DNA from 4 places in the Bradyrhizobium sp. 4 genome. Region 3 is predicted to be linked to each of the others. Evidence: predicted binding sites of a transcription regulator. Region 3 holds the regulator's gene; each other region holds the start of a gene.
The links. Region 3 encodes LexA, which represses DNA repair genes until DNA is damaged. Its sites were predicted from a motif close to TGTTCNNNNTGTGTTCNG; they were not measured.

Region 1 (3,210 bases), 1.7 Mb from region 3:
CACGGCATCGGCGTCGAACACCTTTAAATCAGGACACATCGCCCGGGCATTGGCCAGAGGCTGGCCGATATGCAGACCGAGGCGCTCGGCCGCCTCGTGCAGCGCATGGATCACCAACGCGTTGCTGTCCTTGGCAACGACGATGCTGGGCGCATTATTTTCATGCAGTCCGACGTTGCCGAAGAACCGCTGGATCCGATCGATGGGCAGGCGCGGCAGCCACAGGCTGAGGATACGCCGACGATTCAGAGAACTGGCACTCATCACATTTCCATTCCATGATCCACCGCCCGCACGGGCCATGACGATTGCGCAGGAGCTCGGCATCGAAACGCGGCGCCCCCCAAGCGCTCCACATCGCGCCCGGCGGCGAATGCGCCGCGCGCAGCATCCATCTGGTCTCGGCGGTTGAGGGTAAAGGTTGCGCGGCCATCCGCAGCAACAGGCCGGTGACACCGGAAGATTGCGCAGCCAGCGTCAGCTTGCGGCTCGCCACCAGATCGAACTGCCTCGTCTCGCCCCAGAGCTCGAGCACGACGGCACCCAGCGCGTCGCAGGCGAGCGCATCGGCCGACGTGCGCAACGCACTCTCCACGTCGGCGGCGCGCACCATCACCATGCGGCGCGGATCGAGACCGATCTCGGTGAGCCCGCTCATCGACAGCGCACCGGTTTCAATTTCTGAAAAATCCTGCCGCACCCACAGCAGCGGTTTTCGCGCCGTCATCCGCCCCGCAAGTCCGGTGACAAAGCCCGTCGCGGCCGCGCCCTGACGCCCCTCGCAAAATACCTCGTGGATTGCCGCGCGCGCGAGCCCGCCCTTTAGCGCGTTGTCGGCCTCGCGATGGCCGAGCGCGACACGGTCGCGATGATGCACGACCTCCGCCGTCTCGATGCGCTCGATCTGGCCGCGCAAGGCTGCAAGCGCGCTGATGCGTGCGCCGCTCATGGTCGCCGCTCCTTGAAGGGGTGATTGCCGTGGCTCTCAAAAAGAGAACCAACGGCTGGCTCAATTGTTCATGGTATGTTCTAATATAAAGCTAACGCCGCCTGGAGAGTCAATCGAATTGGCACTCTTCGGGATTCATCAGCTGAATCAAAGGGATTCCAATATGGACGTGCAACGCAAGCTGGAAATCCTGGCGGACGCCGCCAAGTACGACGCGTCCTGCGCCTCCAGCGGCACCGAGAGACGGGATTCCAGCGACGGCAAGGGCATGGGATCGACCGCGCCCGGCATGGGCATTTGCCATTCCTACGCGCCGGACGGCCGCTGCATCTCGCTGCTCAAGGTGCTGCTGACCAACGCCTGCAATTACGACTGCCTCTATTGCGTCAACCGCGCCTCCTCCAACGTGCCGCGTGCCCGCTTCACGATCGACGAAGTCGTCAAGCTGACGCTCGACTTCTACCGGCGCAATTACATCGAAGGACTGTTTCTCTCCTCCGGCATCATCCGCAACCCCGACTACACCATGGAGCAGGTGGTAAGCGTCGCGCGCAAACTGCGCGAGGAGCATCACTTCCGTGGCTACATCCATCTCAAAACGATCCCCGAGGCCGACGATGTATTGATCTCCGAGGCTGGCAAATATGCCGACCGTCTCTCCATCAACATCGAGATGCCGCAGGAGACGAGCCTGCAGCAATTCGCGCCCGAGAAGGACGTGCGCGCGATCCGCCGCACCATGGGCCGGCTGCGGCTGAAGCTGGACGAGGCCGAGGAAAGCCGCAACGCGAACACGAAAGCCAAGCCGCAGCGCTTCGCGCCGGCCGGCCAAAGCACGCAGATGATCGTCGGCGCCGACGCGGCCTCCGACCACACCATCCTCCACACCAGCGCCAATCTCTACGGTTCATACAGGCTGAGGCGCGTCTACTATTCCGCGTTCAGCCCGATCCCCGATGCCAGCCGCGCGCTGCCTCTGCGCGCGCCGCCCTTGCTGCGCGAGCACCGACTCTACCAGGCCGACTGGCTGATGCGGTTCTACGGTTTTGACGTCGGCGAGATCGTCGACGACAGTGCGATGCTGCCGCTCGACATCGATCCAAAACTCGCCTGGGCATTACGCCACCGCGACTGCTTCCCGCTCGACGTCAACCGCGCCAGCCGCGAGGAGTTGTTGCGCGTGCCGGGCTTCGGCACCAAGGCGGTCGATCGCATCATCGCAACGCGGCGCACGACCACGATCCGCGTTGCCGATCTCGCGCGGCTGCATGTGCCCCGCAACAAGGCGCTGCCGTTCATCGTCCTCAGCGACCACCGTCCCGCGCCGCACCGCCTCGACGAGGCACGGCTGATCGAACGGTTCAAGCCGAAGGCAACGCAACTGGGATTTGGCTTCTGATGCAATATATCACCCTCGAGAACGAAACCGATTTCGATGGCTGGCGTAAAGCCGCGCGTAGCCTCGTGCTTCACCAAATGAAACCGGCCGATGTCATCTGGGCCGTGCAGGGCGGCGAAGCGGAGCTGTTCGCGACGCCGTCATCGTCTCCGCTGCCGGCGGCTGGCGACGGCACCTTCAACGTGCCTGCAAAATTCGTCGAGTTCGCCAAGGCCGCGATCCTGCATCGCGATCCCGAGCGTTTCGCGATCCTCTATCGCCTGCTGTTTCGGCTGAAGGACAATCACGATCTCATCGAGGTCGCGACCGATCTCGATGTCGCGCAAGTCACGGCCATGGCAAAGGCGGTCTACCGCGACGAGCACAAGATGCACGCCTTCGTGCGCTTCCGCGAGATCGGCAGGGAACGCGAAGCACACTATGTCGCCTGGTTCGAGCCGGAGCATCATATCGTCGAGCTCGCCGCGCCGTTCTTCGCCCGGCGCTTTGCCGACATGCCCTGGTCGATCCTGACGCCGGATTTATGCGCGCATTGGGATGGCCACGCGCTCTCGTTCACATCAGGCGTCAGCAAGAGCGAGGCACCGAGCGAAGACCGGCTGGAGGAAACCTGGCGGCGCTACTACGCCAGCATCTTCAATCCGGCCCGCCTGAAGGTGAAGGCGATGCAGGCCGAGATGCCGAAGAAATATTGGAGGAACCTGCCCGAGGCTTCGATCATTAAGCCCTTGATTGAGGACGCCGAGCGCATGACCGGCGCCATGATCGCCAATGCCGCAACCGATCCGCACAAGCCTCAAAAGCGGCCGGAGGCTCCGATGAAACGCAAGACCGCTGCCGACGATCTCGAAGCGCTCCGCGA
Region 2 (3,210 bases), 3.5 Mb from region 3:
GCGGCCGAACGACCGGCCACCGCTCTACTGCATCAACCAGGTCGGCATGCCCAAGCGTGCGGAGATCGAGGTCAAGGCCTTCGCCAAGACCATGGAGAGCCAGCCGATCGCGGTGATCCCGTTCGATTCGAAGCTGTTCTCGACCGCGGCCAACAACGGCCAGATGATCGCGGAGGTCTCCAAGAGCCACCGCACCACCGAACTGTTCCAGAACATGGCGAACCGCCTTGCCGGGCGCGGCGAGGTGAAGAAGCCGAAGCGCTCGCTGCTCGGGCCGCTGCTGAAGAAGCTGAAGGGTAGGTCGGGGCGCGGGTCAGCCCCGCATCGCAAGGCATCCTGAGCAAGGCTTCCTGACGCGCGAGGGCGGGTTACTTCTCCGCCCGCTGCTGCTTCTTCACCAGCAACTGCCGCAGCGCCGTGACCTTTGCCGCCGCCTGATCCGGCGGCAGGTCCGCCTTCACGATGGTTTCGGCCTCGGCCTGCTTTCCTTCCAGTCCCAGCACGAGCGCGAGATTGGCGCGCACGCGGAGATCGGCGGGATTGCGCGCGTGCGCCCGGCGCATCGTTTCCTCTGCCCGCGGCAGATTGTTCTGCAGCATGTAGGACAGTCCGAGATTGGACAGCACCGACGGCTCGTCCGGCACGATCTTGAGCGCGGCGGCGTAATATTGCTGCGCTTCCTCGTTGCGGCCGAGTTGATCGAGGGCGGCGCCCTGCGCCGACAGGATATGCCAGTCGGGATCCTCGGGCGAATGCGCGCGGCCGAGAACGTCGAACGCCTGCTGGAAACTGCCGCTGTCGGCGAGCGCGCGGCCGTAGCCTGCGAGCAGCGCCTTGTTGCTGGAATGGGCGAGCACGGCCTGCTCCAGCACCGCGAGCGCCTGCGCGCGCTGGCCGGTCTGGCGCAACGCCTTGCCGTATTCGAGCGCGACGTTGGGATCGCCAGGCTTGGCGCGATAGCGCTCGCGCAGCGCGTCCATGTCCGGCCTCACGTCCGGCTTGGTGTCGGCCCTGCCAGCCGTTTCCGATTTTCCGCCGAGCGCGCCGGTGATGTCCTCGATGCCAGTGGTCTGACAGCCGCCAAGAGCCAGGATCAGAAGCGCGGAAAACAGATATCTCGCCGGAGGAGAGGCGACGGACAAACGCTTGGACATACTCTGATCACTCGGCGACTGATCAGAGATGCTTACCGATTAACGCTAAAGTCCCGTTAAGGCGGGGCGCTTGCGCGGCTCAGTCGGTGAATTCAGCGCCGAACTCGCAGCCGATGCGCCAGCGCAGGCGGCACTGCCGGGAATAGTCGGGCGCGAAGATGATGGTGAATTGCGGCGGCACTTCCAGGAACTCCGCCACCACTTTCACGCCGCCATCCGAAATATCCGTGATCGTGCAGTCCCGCGGCAGCGAACCCGCGCCAAAGTGAATCTTGGCGAGCCGCGTGCACATCCGTCGTTCGCTTCTCCGGCGATTTGCAAGCATTTGAATTGTTCACCCGTTAGACCACGGCCCATCCCGCACCCCTAGGAGTAGCGGACATTCGTTGGGATGTGCTGAGCAGAGCAGCTTGCATTCGAGGCGTAGTGTCTTCGTCGTGTTTACGTTCAGTTAGGACCTCCCGGCCCCTGAGCATGTTCCTGTATTGTTCTTGCAAGAACCGGCCCGCTCTGCTACCCCTAATTGTGCAAAAGGGCAGGCTGGTTCGGGCATGGTTCAGCGGGTTTCTACCGTCGCCTTTGAGGGGATCGAGGCCCGTGCGGTCGACGTGCAGGTGCAGGTCGCGCCGGGTCTTCCGGCCTTCGCGATCGTCGGTCTCCCGGACAAGGCGGTGTCGGAGGCACGTGAGCGGGTCCGCTCGGCGCTGATCGCCTCGGGGCTGGCGCTGCCGGCGCGGCGGATCACCGTCAATCTCGCGCCCGCCGATCTGCCCAAGGAGGGCAGCCATTATGACCTGCCGATCGCGCTTGGGCTGATGGGGGCGATCGGCGCGATCCCGCCGGATGCGCTGACCGGCTTCACTGTTCTGGGCGAGCTTGGCCTCGACGGATCGATCGCGCCGGTGGCCGGTGTTCTTCCCGCCGCGATCGGCGCCAATGTGCGCGAGGAGGGGCTGATCTGTCCGGCGGCTTGCGGCTCGGAAGCGGCGTGGGCGAGTCCGGACATCCAGATCATCGCCGCGAGTTCGCTGATCCAGATCGCCAACCACTTCAAGGGAACGCAGGTGCTGTCGCGGCCCGTGCCGAAGGTGCATGAATCCGCTGCCTCGCCGCTCGACCTGCGCGACATCAAGGGACAGGAGAGCGCCAAGCGGGCGCTGGAGATCGCGGCCGCCGGCGGTCATCACCTGCTCATGATCGGCGCGCCGGGCGCCGGCAAATCGATGCTGGCGGCACGCCTGCCCTCGATCCTGCCACCGCTGTCACCGGGCGAGTTGCTCGAGGTCTCGATGATCGCCTCTGTTGCCGGCGAGATCGAGGGCGGCGCGCTGACGGCGCGGCGGCCGTTCCGCTCGCCGCATCATTCCGCCAGCATGGCCGCGCTCACCGGCGGCGGCATGCGCGCCCGGCCCGGCGAGATCTCGCTCGCGCATCAGGGCGTGCTGTTCCTCGACGAGCTCCCCGAATTCGATCCGCGCGTGCTGGATTCGTTGCGCCAGCCGCTGGAGAACGGCGAGGTCTCGGTGTCCCGCGCCAATCACCGCGTCACCTATCCCGCGCGCTTCATGCTGGTCGCCGCGATGAATCCCTGCCGCTGCGGCAATGCGTTCGAGCCCGGCTATGCCTGCAAGCGCGGCCGCATCGATCGCTGCACCGGCGACTACCAGGCCCGCATCTCGGGACCACTGATGGACCGCATCGATTTGCGCATCGAGGTTCCCGCGGTGACCGCCGCCGACCTGATCCTGCCGCCGCCGGCAGAGGGCTCAGCCGAAGTCGCCGCGCGCGTGGCGGCGGCGCGCGACATCCAGCTCGCACGCTACGCGAATGCCGGCCTGCCGAAGGTTCGCACCAATGCCGAAGCGCCGGCCTCGGTGCTGGAGGAGATCGCCAAGCCGGATGCGCAAGGCCAGAAGCTCCTGCGCGACGCCGCCGAGACCATGCGGCTGTCGGCGCGTGGCTATCACCGCGTGCTCCGGGTGGCGCGCACGCTCGCCGATCTCGACGGCGCCGACAAAATCGGCCGTCTGCACCTCGCCGAGGCGCTGTCCTACCG
Region 3 (3,210 bases):
TGGCACGTTCTTCGGATCGTGCCGCAACGCGCTTGATCCTGCCTTCCGGAACAATGCGGTGGGATGACTGCACCCGCTCGGCTGTTTTGCCTCTGCGCCCGCGCTCGGCTAGAAGACGTGCGGAACATTCGCCCGAACGTGCCGAGCAGGAGTTTTCGCCGTGGCCTTGATGCCAGTTTCCGACGCGCTTGCCGCGGTGCTGGCGGGTGCAGAGCCGCTGCCGGAAGAAATGATCTCCCTCGACCAGGCCTACCATCGCGTGCTCGCGCGTGACGTCGCGGCGCGGCGCACGCAGCCGCCGCAGGCGATGTCGGCGATGGACGGCTACGCGGTGCGAGCGGCCGATGCCGCGACGATCGATTCGGAGCTCACCATCATCGGCGAAGTCGCGGCGGGCCGACCGTTCGCGGGGATGGTCGGCGCCGGCGAGGCCGTGCGGATCTTCACCGGCGGCGTCGTTCCCGGTGGCGCGGACGCCGTCGTGATCCAGGAGGACACCGTCGCCGCCGGCAAGCGTATCACGATCAAGGAAGCCGCGATCGCCGGTCGGCACATTCGCCCCGCCGGCGTCGATTTCCGCGAGGACGACGTGCTCCTGCGCAAGGGAAGCCGTCTCACCGAGCGCGACCTCGCGCTCGCCGCCGGGATGAATCATCCGCACCTTGCCGTTTGCGGGCGTCCGAAGGTCGCGATTCTCGCCACCGGCGACGAACTGGTGATGCCGGGCAGCACGCCCGGCCACGGCCAGATCGTCTATTCCAACGGCTACGCCCTGCACGCGCTCGCCCGCAGCGAAGGCGCCGAGACCATCGACCTCGGTATTTCCGCCGACACGCTGGAGGCCACCACCGCCGGCATCCGCCGCGCCCGTGAGAGCGGCGCCGACATCCTGATCACGACCGGAGGCGCATCGGTCGGCGACCACGATCTGGTCCAGCAGGCACTGCGGGACGAAGGCATCGCGATGGCGTTCTGGAAGATCGCGATGCGGCCAGGCAAGCCGATGATGCACGGGCGGCTCGGCGCAATGGGCGTGATCGGTCTGCCGGGCAATCCCGTGTCGTCCTACGTGTGCGCTTTCCTGTTCATGGTGCCGCTGATTCGTGCCCTGTCGGGCCGTTCAGTGATTCACCATCGCCGTGAGCGCGCCGTGCTCGGCCGCGACGTCAGCGCCAACGACCAGCGCGAGGACTATCTGCGCGCGCATCTGGAGGAGCGCGACGATGGCACACGCGTCGTTCTTCCCGTCAATCATCAGGACTCTTCGCTGCTTGCGAATCTCGCTGCAGCGCAGGCACTTCTCGTGCGCGCACCGTTCGCGCCGAAGGCCGAAGCCGGCACGGCTTGCGAAGTGTTGCGGCTCCCTGTCTGAGCGCCCCGGCAATGCGCGTTCCGCCAACTTTGCTCTGTTCACGGTAAATTAAGCAGTTGCGGAACATGTATCGAACATATAGTGTCCGTTCATGATTTGTTTCGAGCATGTAGCGGCATATTGCCGAATTCAGCGTCTCGGAATCGGACGACATCAACCGGGGGACTTTGGTCGAGATGTTAACGCGCAAACAATACGAGCTTCTGCGGTTCATCAGTGAACGTCTGAAGGAAAGCGGCGTACCGCCCTCCTTCGACGAGATGAAGGATGCGCTCGACCTGCGCTCGAAGTCGGGCATCCATCGCCTGATCACGGCGCTCGAGGAGCGTGGCTTTATCCGACGCCTGCCCAACCGCGCCCGTGCGATTGAAGTCATCAAGCTGCCGGAGCTCCAGGCAGCCGCAGGCAGCCGCCGCGGCTTCACGCCGAGCGTCATCGAGGGCAATCTCGGCAAGGTGCGCGCGAGCTCCAGCCTGCCCGCGGACGAGGGCGAACGTCCCGTCGCGGTGCCGGTGATGGGTCGCATCGCGGCCGGCACGCCGATCGAGGCGTTGCAGACCCGCAGCCATACTATCAGCGTACCGCCTGACATGCTCGGCTCGGGCGAGCATTACGCGCTCGAAGTGCGCGGTGATTCCATGGTCGAGGCCGGCATCCTCGACGGCGACATGGCGTTGATTCAGCGCAACGAGAGCGCCGATACCGGCGACATCGTGGTGGCGCTGATCGACGACGAGGAAGCCACGCTGAAGCGCTTCCGCCGGCGCGGCGCCTCGATCGCGCTCGAGCCCGCCAACGCGGCCTATGAGGTCCGTATCCTGCCGCCTAACCGGGTGAAGATTCAGGGCAAGCTGATCGGGCTTTACCGGAAGTACTGATACCGGGCGTCCTTGATACCGGGCGTCCTTGATACCGGGCGTCCTTGATACCGGGCGTCCTTGATACCTGGCGTCCTTGATACCGGGGAGTACTTCATACTGGAGGTGCTTGGCGCCTCGCGCGCTTCCGATCGGTATCGCCGGTCAGAGATTGGAGCGGATCATCTTCCGCTCCGGCTGGATAGTCTTTCTGGTTCTGCACAGACTATCCGGCCCCTCCTCCGGCGCTGGCTCCTCGCGATGCCCACGAAGCAGCACCGCTGCGCGGCTCAAGTGTTCGAGGAAATGGCGGCCAGCGATCGTCCGCAACGTGCGGAATGCGATCGAGCAACCGTTGCAGCCAAGTCGGCAATATCCGGGCTGGCAACATTCGGACACGCGCCTCCCGAATGCATCGTAGCAGGCTTTGTTCCTATTGAATGCGGGAAAGATAATGTGATCGCGGCTTGCGGAACGCAGCCGCAGATTTGCCCACAACCAAGCAGAGCGTTCGTGCTTCCACTCTGATAGAGGCCTGCGCCTCGAAGAGACGCGGGTTGCTATCCCAGCATGAGGAGCACCCGATGTGTGACTACAGCCTACATGCCGTCGCGTCGCGCCCCGCCGAAGTCGGCGAGACGATCGTCACGACAAGCTTCCGCGGCACCTCGACGCGCGGCTTCGCCTCGGCAGCCGATCCGTCTGTTGCCGTCTGCCTGCTGCCGGGAACGGAGCTCGCCTTCGCCGACGACGTTCGCTACGACAATCGCTGGATCTGGACGCGCACCATCAATTCCCGCGTGGGCAAGTTCGGCAAGATCGACCCGCACGTTCCCGACCGCCATCATGACGCGATCGAATTCCCGGACGGCAAATATGTGCTGGTGACGCAGCTCGTCGAAGGCCAGCGCGCGACCGTGCTGCAACTGCCTGTGACCCAGCCGGTGACGGAGCGCGAGCACAAGGCGCAGGTCATCGCCG
Region 4 (3,210 bases), 2.3 Mb from region 3:
GTCGCGCAGGAATTTGCCGAGCTCGCGGGTTGCCTCCGCCACGATGCCGCCCGGCTGAGGGACCTTGACGGCGAAGCTGCGGAAGTCCGGCAGCTTCAGCTCCTTCTTCAGAAGGCCGCCATTGGCGTGCGGATTGGCGCCCATGCGGCGATTGCCTTCGGGCGCGAGCGCCTGGAGCTCGGCAACGAGCGCGCCGTTCGCGTCGAATAGCTTTTCCGGCTCGTAGCTGCGCATCCAGTCTTCGAGAATCTTCAGATGCGCCGGGTTGTCGCGGCAGTTCGCGACCGGCACCTGATGTGCACGCCAAAAACCCTCGACCTTCTTGCCGTCGACTTCCTTGGGGCCGGTCCAGCCCTTCGGGCTGCGTAGCACGATCATCGGCCAACGCGGGCGTTCGACGCTCTTGCGGCCGTCGCGGGCGTGCTGCTGGATCGACCGGATGCTGGCGAACGCGACGTCGAGCGCGTCCGCCATGGCCTGGTGCATCAATTTCGGATCGTCGCCCTCGACGAATAGCGGCTCGTGGCCGAGCCCGCGGAAGAGATCGCGGATCTCGTCGTCGCGCATCCGGCCGAGCACGGTTGGGTTGGCAATCTTGTAACCGTTGAGATGCAGGATCGGCAGCACCGCGCCGTCATGGGCAGGATTGAGGAACTTGTTGGAGTGCCAGGACGCCGCGAGCGGGCCAGTCTCGGCCTCGCCGTCTCCGACGACACAGGCGACGATCAGGTCGGGATTGTCGAATGCCGCGCCATAGGCATGCACCAGCGCGTAACCGAGCTCACCGCCTTCGTGAATCGAGCCCGGCGTCTCCGGCGCCGCGTGACTCGGGATGCCGCCGGGGAAGGAGAATTGCCTGAACAGTTTGCGCAACCCGTCGGTATCGCGCGAGATATCGGGATAGATCTCGCTGTAGCTGCCTTCGAGATAGGTGTTGGCGACCATGCCGGGGCCGCCGTGGCCGGGACCGCACACATAGATCACGCTCAGGTCCAGCGCGCGGATGACGCGGTTGAGATGGGCATAAATGAAGTTCAAACCGGGCGTCGTGCCCCAATGGCCGAGCAAACGCGGCTTGATGTGCTCGGGCCGTAACGGCTCGCGCAGCAGCGGATTGTCGAGCAGGTAAATCTGCCCGACGGAGAGATAGTTCGCGGCGCGCCAATAGCGGTCGAGCAGATTGAGGTCGCTGCTCGCTGCGGCCAATTGTTGTTGATTTGTCATGTTCCTGCCGAACTTCACCCGGGATCGTCACCAACCGAGTTCCGGCTAGATCGATCCTTCGGCAGCATCAAACGAGATCGCCGTGACGCCACTGTTGCGTGAGGTCAAAAGCAGGCGCGCGAAGTTTGGGCAACTCTACTGTGCATGGGGTTGTTTTCACGTTTTTGGTTTGTGTTCTTGATTTGTTCCTTCGACGTGCTATCTTGGCTTCATGAGTCCAGCATCCTCTCATGCTCTCAAGCACCCGCCGGTCACGGCGCCCTCCGAGCCGGCGGGTGCGCCTTCTGACTTCCCTGAGCTGGCGGTCGCCATCGACCGCCAGCGCAGGCGAGGCCGGGGCGCGCAGTCCAACGCCAGCGGCCGCTTTGAGGCCGAGGCGCGCGTCGCATTCGACGATGGCTGGCAGAGCCTTGACGAACTGCCTCCGTTCAAGACCACGGTCGGGATCGACGCCTCGCGCAAGGTGATCACCCGCAACGAATCTCCCGACATCGGCTTCGACCGTTCGATCAATCCCTACCGCGGCTGCGAGCACGGCTGCGTCTATTGCTTCGCGCGGCCGACGCATGCCTATCTCGGCCTGTCGCCGGGGCTCGACTTCGAGTCGAAGCTGTTCGTGAAGCCCGAGGCGCCGGCGCTGCTCGAGAAGGAGCTTGCGGCGCCGGGCTACGAGCCGCGGATGATCGCGATCGGCACCAACACCGATCCCTATCAGCCGATCGAGCGCGAGCGCAAAATCATGCGCGGCATTCTGGAGGTGCTGGAGCGCGCCGGCCATCCCGTCGGGATCGTCACCAAGTCGGCGCTGGTGACCCGCGACATCGACATTCTCGCGCGCATGGCCAAACGCAACCTCGCCAAGGTCGGCATCTCCGTGACCTCGCTCGATCCGAAGCTGGCGCGCACCATGGAGCCGCGGGCGTCCACGCCGCCGAAGCGGCTGGAGGCGCTGAAGCAGCTTTCCGAGGCCGGCATTCCGACCACCGTCATGGTCGCGCCCCTGATTCCCGCGCTGAACGATTCCGAGATCGAACGCATCCTGGATGCTGCCGCCCATGCCGGCGTCAAGGAAGCCTCCTACGTGCTGCTGCGGTTGCCACTCGAGGTGCGCGATCTCTTTCGTGAATGGCTGATGGCGAACTATCCGGACCGCTATCGCCACGTCTTCACGCTGATCCGCGACATGCGCGGCGGCCGCGACTACGACGCGAAATGGGGCGAGCGCATGAAGGGCACCGGCCCGATGGCCTGGACCATCGGTCGCCGCTTCGAGATCGCCTGCGACAGGCTGGGGCTGAACAAGCGGCGCTCCAAGCTGACGACGGATCATTTTGCCAAGCCGAAGCGGAACGGCGATCAGCTCAGCCTGTTCTGAGGGACAAAGTGGGAGAGGCGTCGCATGAGTAAGGAACTGCCAGCTCCGATCCCGCGACTTACCGTCATCACGCTGGGCGTGAACGGCATCCGCGCCAGTATTGCCTTTTACGACGCGCTTGGTTTCTCGCGCCGGCTCAAGGTGACCGGCGAGGCCGTGGCGTTCTATGACACCGGCGGTCCGGTGCTGGCGCGATTTCCCTGGGATCAGCTCGCGGCCGACGCCAAATTGCCGGATCAGCCGAGGCCATCGACGTTTCGCGGCATGACGCTCGCATGGAACTGCCGCGCGCGTGAGGAGGTGAACGCGGTGCTGGCCTTCGCCGTCAGCAAGGGCGCCGCGCTGCTGAAGGCCGCGCATGAGACCGACTACGGCGGTTATTCCGGCTATTTCGCCGATCCTGACGGCCATCCCTGGGAAGTCGTGGTCGCGCCCGGCATCGAAGTCGGCGAGGACCGACGGGTGCATCTGGCGGAATAGGGCGACTGACTTGAATAACGGGAATTGTCCGAGGTTCCCGGTTGCGCAGGCCATGCCGCTTGCGCACGATCCCGGCCATGATTCGGGATCAATCCGCCAAGAAGCCGGCCAAAGGCGCGCCCAAGAAGGTT

Region 1: the regulator LexA is predicted to act here: its motif matches at 1,015-1,032, upstream of IVB45_RS11660 (putative DNA modification/repair radical SAM protein).
Region 2: the regulator LexA is predicted to act here: its motif matches at 1,630-1,647, upstream of IVB45_RS37140 (YifB family Mg chelatase-like AAA ATPase).
Region 4: the regulator LexA is predicted to act here: its motif matches at 1,397-1,414, upstream of IVB45_RS08960 (PA0069 family radical SAM protein).

Annotation. Positions count from the first base shown of each region.
Region 1 covers NZ_CP064686.1:2,551,160-2,554,369, reverse strand. Annotated here, with positions in the region: gene IVB45_RS11670 (DNA polymerase Y family protein) at 1-264, opposite strand, end outside; gene IVB45_RS11665 (DNA repair protein) at 161-949, opposite strand; gene IVB45_RS11660 (putative DNA modification/repair radical SAM protein) at 1,113-2,348, shown strand; gene IVB45_RS11655 (UdgX family uracil-DNA binding protein) at 2,348-3,210, shown strand, end outside.
Region 2 covers NZ_CP064686.1:7,765,417-7,768,626, forward strand. Annotated here, with positions in the region: gene IVB45_RS37125 (AAA family ATPase) at 1-340, shown strand, start outside; gene IVB45_RS37130 (tetratricopeptide repeat protein) at 369-1,154, opposite strand; gene IVB45_RS37135 (PilZ domain-containing protein) at 1,234-1,479, opposite strand; gene IVB45_RS37140 (YifB family Mg chelatase-like AAA ATPase) at 1,706-3,210, shown strand, end outside.
Region 3 covers NZ_CP064686.1:4,248,502-4,251,711, forward strand. Annotated here, with positions in the region: gene glp (gephyrin-like molybdotransferase Glp) at 161-1,372, shown strand; gene lexA (transcriptional repressor LexA) at 1,549-2,250, shown strand; gene IVB45_RS19940 (hypothetical protein) at 2,814-3,210, shown strand, end outside.
Region 4 covers NZ_CP064686.1:1,960,097-1,963,306, forward strand. Annotated here, with positions in the region: gene IVB45_RS08955 (phosphoketolase family protein) at 1-1,224, opposite strand, end outside; gene IVB45_RS08960 (PA0069 family radical SAM protein) at 1,436-2,599, shown strand; gene IVB45_RS08965 (VOC family protein) at 2,624-3,079, shown strand; gene IVB45_RS08970 (ribonuclease HII) at 3,157-3,210, shown strand, end outside.